One region of the Faecalibacterium intestinale genome, then DNA from elsewhere that is predicted to be linked to it. Evidence: predicted binding sites of a transcription regulator. Region 1 holds the regulator's gene; each other region holds the start of a gene.
The links. Region 1 encodes HrcA, which represses chaperone genes, less so after heat shock. Its sites were predicted from a motif close to TGTTAGCACTCNNNNNNNNNGAGTGCTAACA; they were not measured.

Region 2: htpG (molecular chaperone HtpG) is a predicted target of HrcA. The motif match lies at 1,220-1,250, and genes of this name have one in related genera.
Region 3: clpB (ATP-dependent chaperone ClpB) is a predicted target of HrcA. The motif match lies at 1,047-1,077, and genes of this name have one in related genera.
Region 4: WMO20_RS13250 (Hsp20/alpha crystallin family protein) is a predicted target of HrcA. The motif match lies at 1,130-1,160, and genes of this name have one in related genera.

Annotation. Positions count from the first base shown of each region.
Region 1 is NZ_JBBMEN010000018.1:24,473-26,673, reverse strand. It holds gene dnaK (molecular chaperone DnaK) at 1-41, opposite strand, end outside; gene WMO20_RS11045 (nucleotide exchange factor GrpE) at 143-760, opposite strand; gene hrcA (heat-inducible transcriptional repressor HrcA) at 757-1,830, opposite strand.
Region 2 is NZ_JBBMEN010000001.1:266,877-269,077, forward strand. It holds gene WMO20_RS01250 (alpha/beta hydrolase) at 1-535, opposite strand, end outside; gene WMO20_RS01255 (C-GCAxxG-C-C family protein) at 536-1,027, opposite strand; gene htpG (molecular chaperone HtpG) at 1,310-2,201, shown strand, end outside.
Region 3 is NZ_JBBMEN010000003.1:180,720-182,920, forward strand. It holds gene clpB (ATP-dependent chaperone ClpB) at 1-889, opposite strand, end outside; gene WMO20_RS04145 (hybrid sensor histidine kinase/response regulator) at 1,411-2,201, opposite strand, start outside.
Region 4 is NZ_JBBMEN010000031.1:7,754-9,954, reverse strand. It holds gene WMO20_RS13260 (vWA domain-containing protein) at 1-242, shown strand, start outside; gene WMO20_RS13255 (ADP-ribosylglycohydrolase family protein) at 257-1,060, shown strand; gene WMO20_RS13250 (Hsp20/alpha crystallin family protein) at 1,294-1,758, shown strand; gene WMO20_RS13245 (alcohol dehydrogenase) at 1,996-2,201, shown strand, end outside.

The DNA.
Region 1 (2,201 bases):
CTGTTGGTAGTACCAAGGTCGATACCAATAATCTTACTCATAATGAAGTCTCCTCTCGAAAGAACAAATCTTGTTTATATGATGCTTATGATGATGTCAAGCGGATGTTATTGCAAACTCCCTTGCGGGAGGTTCGGCTTATTTATTCGGCCACCACAACGGTTGCATGGCGGATGATCTTGTCACCCAGCTTGTAACCCTTCTGGAAAACGGTGACCACCGTGCCGCTCTCCTGCCCGTCCGGGGCGGGGATCTGCTGCACAGCATTCATAAAGTTGGGGTCAAAGGGCTTGCCCAGCACCTCGATCTCCTCCACATGGAGGGCTTCCAGTGCCTTTGCCGCCTTATCCAGCGTCATGACCACGCCCTTTTTGTAGTTCTCATCGGTGGTGGGGGCGTTGGCTGCCATATCCAGCGTATCCAGAATGGGGATGATCTTTTCCACTGCGTGGGAAACACCGTCGCCAAACTTCTGGTCGGCCTCGCGGGTGGAGCGCTTGCGGTAGTTGTCGTACTCGGCAGCCATGCGCAGCAGCTGATCCTTGGCCTGTGCGGCGTTCTTTTCCGCTGCATCCAGCTTAGCCTTAACGGCTTCCATCTCCCGGGCCTTCTTGTTGAACCAGCCGCCGTCCTTCTTCTTGTCCTCTTCGGCGGCAGCTTCGGCAGCAGCCTGTTCGGGCGCTGCGGCAGCGGTCTTTTCCTCGGGGGCAGTTTCCGGCTGCTCGGTCTCGGGCACCGTGTTCTTTGCTTCTTCGCTCATTCCAGATCCTCCTTATAGATCACAGTCCGCCGTGGTACGGCAGCCTGCGGGGTGTCTTTTCGTTTACCGCTCATGCCCTCGCCCAGCTGGTCTGCAAACTCGTGCAACAGGGGCATCAGCTTCTGGAAGGGCATCCGGGTGGGGCCGATCAGGGCAATGGAGCCCCACAGCCCGCCGCCTACCAGATACCGGTCGCTCACGATGCACAGCCCGGGGATCTGCGGTTCCAGATCCTCGCCCAGCAGCACGCTTTCGCTGCGGTTTTCCGGGGGTGCGATCAGGCTTGCGGCCTGTTCCTCGTCGTTCAGCAGGGTAAGGATATCACCCACCCTGCCGTCCAGCTGCGGCCAGTCCAGCAGGTACTGCTCGCCGCCCAGAAATACGTGGGGCTTTACGCTGTCCTGCAAAATTGCGGCTGCGGCGCTGACCACCGGCACAAGCTCCGGTGCGATCTGGCTGCACAGCTCGCTGAGCATCCGGGTGGAAAGATCCACCGGTGCCACAAAGGTAAGGTTGCGGTTGAGCAGCGCCGCAAGGGCGGCTGCATTTTCCCGGGAAAGCCCGGTGCGTACCCGCGCCACCCGGGTGCGGACGTAACCGGCGGTGGTCACAGCCAGCACAGCGGCTGCGCTGCGGCCCACCTGCACCACCTCGTAATGGGCGATGCACAGATCCTCGGCGCAGGGGGTGCTGACGGCGGCGGTGCAGCCGCTGATGGCGGCCAGCGCCTTGGCAGCGCCCTGTGCCAGCTTTTCCGGCTCGTGGTCAAGGCTGGCGAACACCGCATCCACCCGGGCGCGGGTAACGCGGTCCAGCGGCTGATCGTCGGTAAGCAGATTATCCAGATAATACCGGTAGCCCTTGGCGCTGGGCACACGCCCTGCGCTGGTGTGGGGCTGCTCCAGCAAGCCCAGCTTTGTCAGCGCCGCCATCTCGTTGCGCAGCGTTGCGCTGGACACTGCCATATCAAAGTAGTTTGCCAGCACGCTGCTGCCCACCGGCTCGCCCTCAAGGCCATACAGCGCCACGATCGCCTGCAAGACCCGTTGCTTGCGTGCATCCATCGTCATAGCGCCTGCCTCCTTTTTGTATCGCTTTTGTTTGTTTAGCACTCCTTGTTCCTGAGTGCTAAGACCATTATAATCGTTTTTGCCCTGCTGTCAAGCCCTTTGCAAAAATGTTTATAAAGATTCATAATTCTGTCATAAAGGGGGGTGTGAACTCCCTCAGTCAAAGCCTGCGGCTTTGCCAGCTCCCTCTGGGAGGGAGCCTCTGGCGCGCCCGCAAGCTTTGCACTTTAGCCGGAAACTGTACCGCTATGCCAAAGACCCCATCCCAGAGGGGGCTGGCATCGCGCAGCGATGACTGGGGGAGTTTGTTTCCCACGACCCCAACCCGTGAAAATGGGGTACAGAAACGCCCGCAGGCGTTTCTGTACCCC
Region 2 (2,201 bases), on a different contig from region 1:
CGGGGGTAATCTTATCCTCCAGTGTAAAGCGCTGGTGGACGGCAATATCCTGCGTACCGGTCAGCTGCACAAAGCTGCCCCGGTGGGCGTATTCCCCGGCGGTGACCACCGGGTATGCCAGCAGCAGGGCGTTGGGGCGCGGCTGGTCTGCCATGCCGGGGATCTCCCACACCGCACCGGACAGTGCCAGATGCCCGCCGGCAGAAAAGCCGCACAAAGCGATCTGATCCGGCAAAATATTCCACTGTTCTGCGTGCTGCCGCACAAGGCCGATGGCCTGTGCCAGCTGCCGCATGGGCAGCGCATCCCGGGCGCTCTCCCCTACTGCGTAGTGCAGCACCGCCGTGTGATACCCGGCCGCCGCAAATTGCAGCGCCACGGGGTCGCCCTCTCGGGGGCTGACGTGGGTATAGCCGCCGCCGGGCACCACCAATACCAGCGGGCGCTGCCGGAAATGCGGCATGGCCTCCACGCTCTCCCGCAGGTAGAGCGTCAGCGTACCGCCGCCGGTCAGTTCCAGTTGTTCAAGCTGCATTTACGCATCCTCCTTATAAAAGCCGTGCCGCCCCTCCGGGTGGGCTGCGATAAATTCTGCGCATAGGTCTGCACAAATGCGGCACAGCTCCGGGCAGGGGCGCTTTTTATAGTATTCCGCGGTGCGTTCCTCTGCCGCTGTGCCCCCGGCAGGGGCAGCACCCGCCTTTGCCAGCAATTCCCGGCAGATGATGCTGCCGCCGCCGTTGCGGGTGCGGTACTGCTCTGCCGCCTGCTGCACCAGTGCGTACATCCGGGATTTATCCTTGGGGTCGGCTGGGTCGGCATAGACCATGCTCAGCACGGTCACCACGCCGCAGAACGCCCCGCACACCTCCCGCATCCGGCCAATACCCGCGCCAAAGCCTGCGGAAAGGCGCAGCGCTGTTTCCTCGGTCAGGCCAAGCTGGGGTGCAAACGCCGCCACCACGCTCTGACTGCAATTATAGCCCTTTAAGAACCATGCGTAGGCGGCATCGCCCTGTTTTGACATTTTCTCACATCCTTCCGGCATACTCGCTCCATTATAGCACAGTCTGCGCAAAAGTGGGAAAGCTTTTCCGAAAAAATTTCGTCCTTCATATAAGAAACGATCCGGGCGCGCCGTTTCGTGCACCGGGGCAGCAAATCTTTTACTTTTTTAACTTTTTATGAAAAGCCTTGATTTTCCCTGCAAGTCGTTGTATATTAGCACTCAGAAGTTATGAGTGCTAAGCATCCCGGCAGTTTACCGGGTACAGCGCACCAAATTATGTGATAAAAGAGGTTTTGTATTATGGCCAAGAAAGAATTTCAGGCAGAGAGCAAAAAACTGATGGACATGATGATCAACTCCATCTATACCAATAAAGAGATCTTCCTGCGGGAACTGATCTCCAATGCTTCGGACGCCATTGATAAGCTGTACTATAAGAGCCTGACCGACACCTCCGTGGGCATGAACAAGGGCGATTTTCGCATCCTCATCACCCGCGATAAGGAAAACCGCATCCTGACCGTGGAGGATAACGGCATCGGTATGACCAAGGAAGAGCTGGAGCAGAATCTGGGCACCATCGCACACTCCGGTTCTCTGGATTTCAAAAAGGACAACAAGGACGAAAACATCGATATCATCGGTCAGTTCGGCGTGGGCTTCTACTCTGCCTTTATGGTGGCCGATAAGCTGACCGTCATCTCCAAGGCTTACGGCTCGGACGAGGCTTGGCAGTGGGAGTCCTCCGGTGTGGACGGCTACGAGATGACCCCCGCCCAGAAGGATACCGTGGGCACCCAGATCATTCTGCACATCAAGCCGGATACCGACACTGAGAAATACGACAACTTTCTGGACGAATACGGCATCGTGGCTATCGTGAAGAAGTACAGCGACTATGTGCGCTACCCCATCCAGATGGAGCGCGAAAAGAGCCGTCAGAAGCCGGAACCGGATCCCAAGCCTGAGGACTACAAGCCCGAGTGGGAGACCTACACCGAGTTGGAGACCCTGAACAGCATGATCCCCATCTGGAAGAAGCAGAAGAGCGAAGTGACCGACGAGGAGTACAACAGCTTCTATAAGGATAAGTTCGGCGATTACGCCGATCCCGCCCGGGTCATCGTGAGCCGCACCGAGGGCACTGCCAACTACAACGCCCTGCTGTTCGTGCCCAGCCACCGTCCCTACG
Region 3 (2,201 bases), on a different contig from region 1:
TGGCACCGTCGGTCTTACCGGCACCCACGATGGTGTGCAGCTCATCAATGAAGAGGATGATCTTGCCCTCGCTCTTCTTCACCTCGTTCAGCACGCTCTTCAAGCGCTCCTCGAACTCGCCGCGATACTTTGCACCGGCCACCAGAGCGCCCATGTCCAGACTGAACACGGTGCGGTCTTTCAGGTTTTCGGGCACATCGCCGCGCACGATACGCTGCGCCAGACCCTCGGCGATGGCGGTTTTACCAACGCCGGGCTCGCCGATCAGGCAGGGGTTGTTTTTGGTCTTACGGGACAGGATACGGATCACATTGCGGATTTCCTGATCACGGCCAATGACGGGATCCAGCTTCTGCTTGCGGGCAAGCTCCACCAGATCCTGACCGTACTTCTGCAAGGCGTTGTAGGTGTCCTCCGGGTTATCGGTGGTCACCCGCTGGTTGCCGCGCACGGCGGTAAGCTGCTGTAAAAAGGCGTCCTTTTTCAGGTTAAAGGCGCGGAACAGCTCACTGGTGGTCTGGTCCTGCTCGTCCAGCAGACCAAGGAACAGGTGCTCCACACTGATGAAGTCGTCCTTCATGGCCTTGGCTTCGCGGGCGGCGGCGCTGAGCACCTTATCGGTGGCCTGCGAGATATAGACCTTATCGGGGTCACGGCCGGAGCCGGACACCCGGGGCAGCGCGGACAGCTTTTCCGCCACGGCGGCGGCAAAGCTGCCGGGGTCAACGTTCAGCTTTTGCAGCAGCTGAGGGATCAGGCCGTTTTCCTGCGCAGCCAGTGCGTGCAGCAGGTGGGCGGGCTCCAGCGCGTTGTGCTGGTACTCCACAGCCAGCTGCTGGGCGGCCTGCAAAGCCTCAAGGGTCTTTTGGGTATATTGATTGGTATTCATAAAGTCAAGCCTCCATTCATACCGGAAGGTTTATTTTAGCGGACGGATAAGCTCTGTGCTAACAGCTCCGTGCCCGGCGGCGGCAGAGCCTTGCGTTGATTGTATCGATATTCTTCTTCATGGTCTTGCACACCTCCCGCGGGGCAGTTCGTTTTGTTTTTAGCACTCTATCTGCTCGACTGCTAAAAATATACTCCTGTCCACCTGCTTTGTCAATAGGGTTCACAAAAAGTTTGCAAAATAGACGCAAACCCATGCTTTTCTGCCCAGCGGGATAAAACAAAAAAGCACCGGCAGCCTTCGCCGCTGAATTTCAGAAACTCAGCGAATTGGTTGCCGATGCTTTATTTTTAGCGTCCTCGCCCTCTCAGTCATCGCTGCGCGATGCCAGCTCCCCCAAAGTGGGAGCCCTTGGCAGTCCACGCAAACTTCATCTCTTTGCCAAGGCCTCTCCCTTTGGGAGAGGTGGATGCGAACAAAGTGAGCAGACGGAGAGGGCGAGCCCGCTGCCCTTTTCCGTCTTATTTCAGCGCTTCTTCCAGCACCTTCAGCAGGTGCGGGATATCCAGCGGCTTTGCGATGTGGCCGTTCATGCCCGCATTCAAGGCGTTCTGCTTATCCTCCTCAAAAGCGTTGGCAGTCATGGCAAAAATGGGGATGCCCGCCTTGCGGGGGTCGGGCAGGGCGCGAATGCGCCGGGTGGCTTCGTAGCCGTCCATGCGGGGCATCTGGATGTCCATCAGGATCAGATCGTACTGCCCGGGCGCGGACTGCTCCATCTTTTCCACCGCTTCAACGCCGTCCTCGGCGGTGTCCACAAGGAAGCCCGCTTCCTTTAAGATCTCTATGGCGATCTCCCGGTTCAGGGCGTTATCCTCCACCAGCAGCAGGTGCTTGCCGTCAAAGCTTGCCTTGGGCTGCGGGGCGGTCGTCTGCTCCGGCTGCACCCGGAAGGGTTCTGCCAGCACCTTGCGCAGCTCCGAGAGGAACAGCGGCTTTTCGCAGAAGGCGGTCACACCGGCGGCGCGCGCTTCTTCCTCGATATCCGCCCAGTCGTAGGCGGTCAGGATGATGATGGGGCAGCTGTCCCCGATGACCTTGCGGATCTGCCGCACGATCTCGATGCCGTTCATATCCGGGATGAGCCAGTCGATGATATACACGCTGAAAGCATCGCCCTGCTCCACGGCGTACTTGGTGCGGATGACCGCTTCCTTGCCGGAGATGGTCCACTCCGGGCGCATCCCGATCTTGGAAAGCATGGTGCTGACGCTCAGGCAGGTGTTGGTGTCGTCATCTGCCACCAGCGCCC
Region 4 (2,201 bases), on a different contig from region 1:
GGTACGGCTGGGAATTTCTGTTCCTCGGTGCCAACATGGACGCCGTGAAGGAAGCTGCCCGCTTCGGCATCTCGTCCGACCGGGCTGTGCGGTTTGAGAATGACGCACAGGGCGTGGCGGTCAACTACCATGTGGTTAGCGAGACAGTCTCCCGGATGCGGGAAGCACCCTGCTGCGCGTCCATCGGTGCGGAGTGGAAAGAACGAATCGAAGCTGATTTCCAGAAGCGGCATCATAGGTAAGGGAGGAAACAGCCATGTTAGGAGCAATCTTGGGTGACATCGTGGGCAGTCCCTATGAATTTGACCACAACAATTACAAGCACAAGGATTTTCCGTTGCTGAGCGAGAAATCGCACTTCACCGATGATACGGTCATGACCGTTGCGGTGGCAGTTGGTCTGATTGACGGAAAGGGTCTGCCGGAGAGAACATTTTGTGCAGTGCAGCATGAAATGCGGTTCTGGGGCCGTGAATATCCCCATGCCGGTTACGGCGGGATGTTCCGCCGGTGGCTGCACGCAGAAAATCCGAATCCCTATGGCAGTTTCGGTAACGGCTCGGCTATGCGGGTGTCGGCAGCGGGCTGGCTGTTCGATACGCTGGACAAAACGCTGGAAATGGCAAAAGTGACCGCTGAAGTCACCCACAACCACCCGGAGGGCATCAAAGGCGCGCAGGCCACGGCGGCAGTGATTTTTCTGGCCCGTACCGGCCACAGCAAGCCGGAAATCAAACAATATGTGGAGCAGACCTTCGGTTATGACTTGAACCGTACCTGCGATGAAATTCGGCCGACCTATCATCATGTGGAGACCTGTCAGGAAACTGTGCCGGAAGCAATCATTGCTTTTCTGGAAAGCGTCAGTTTTGAGGATGCACTTCGCAATGCGGTCTCTCTGGGCGGCGACAGCGACACCCTTGCCTGCATCACCGGCGGCATTGCCGAAGCTTTTTACGGGATGCCGCAGGAACTGCGGGACGAGACTTTGAAACGTCTGCCGGAGGATATCCGGGAAGGATATGAACTGTTGTGCTTCATGATTGCCAAGATGATATAAAATGCGATGATACGACTGAATTTTGAAAAGATTGCATAGGATTTTATAAAAGTATTATTCTTTTATGAATTTTAGCACTCTACGCTTGACAGTGCTAAAAAATCGTGTTATAACAGTGGCGTGCTCAGGAGGAAGGGCAAAAGGAGAGCCGCTAGGCTCCCCGGAAAGCCTTTCTGAGTGGACGCTTCAGATTTTTTGCCCCGACCCGAACGCCGGGATTGGAGGAATGATTTATGCTTATGCCGACTGTTTTCCATGAAAACCTGTTCGATGATTTCTTCGATCCGTTCTGGAATGACGCTGCACTGGAACGTATGATGAACCGTGAGGCTCGTGATACCTTTGGTAAGCGCGGTGCAAACATGATGAAGACCGATGTCAAACAGACGGACAACGGCTACGAAGTAGCGGTTGATCTGCCGGGCTGCAAGAAGGAAGACGTTCAGATGGATCTGAACGACGGCTACCTGACCATTCAGGCAGTGCGCAGCCACAGCAACGACGAAAAGGATAAGAAGGGCCGCTATCTGCGGCGCGAATCCTTCTCCGGCACCTGCGCACGCAGTTTCTACGTGGGCGATGTGAAGAAGGAAGACATCCACGCAAAGTTCGAGGATGGCGTCCTGCACGTCGAGCTGCCTGCTCCTCAGCAGACGAAGGCTTTGCCTGAGAACCCGAACCTGATCGAGATCGAGTAAAACGCCGGTCGTGTGCGCCAAAGCACAACGCACATAAGATGCCCCCGGAGAGCCGCAACAAGCCCTCCGGGGGCATTTTTGTTTCGCTATCTTTTCCGCAAGGGAAAACCATGGTATACTGAGAACAGCAACTCAGAATTTATGGAGGTACCTCACTATATCCTGTGAGCCGGGTGAGCGGCTGACTTTTGCGGTATACTCCGTTCGGAAAGATCAAAGCGCATGGAGGTAAAAAGCATGCTGACCTATACCTATGTTTCAGAGGGGACGTTTGCCCTGATGGAAAAACCAAAGCCGGTGCTGCAGCACGAGCGGGACGCCATTGTAAAGGTGACCCTTGCCAGTATCTGCTCCAGCGATCTGCACATCAAGCACGGCAGCGTGCCCCGGGCGGTGCCCGGCATCACGGTAGGGCACGAGATGGTGGGCATCGTAGAAGAAGT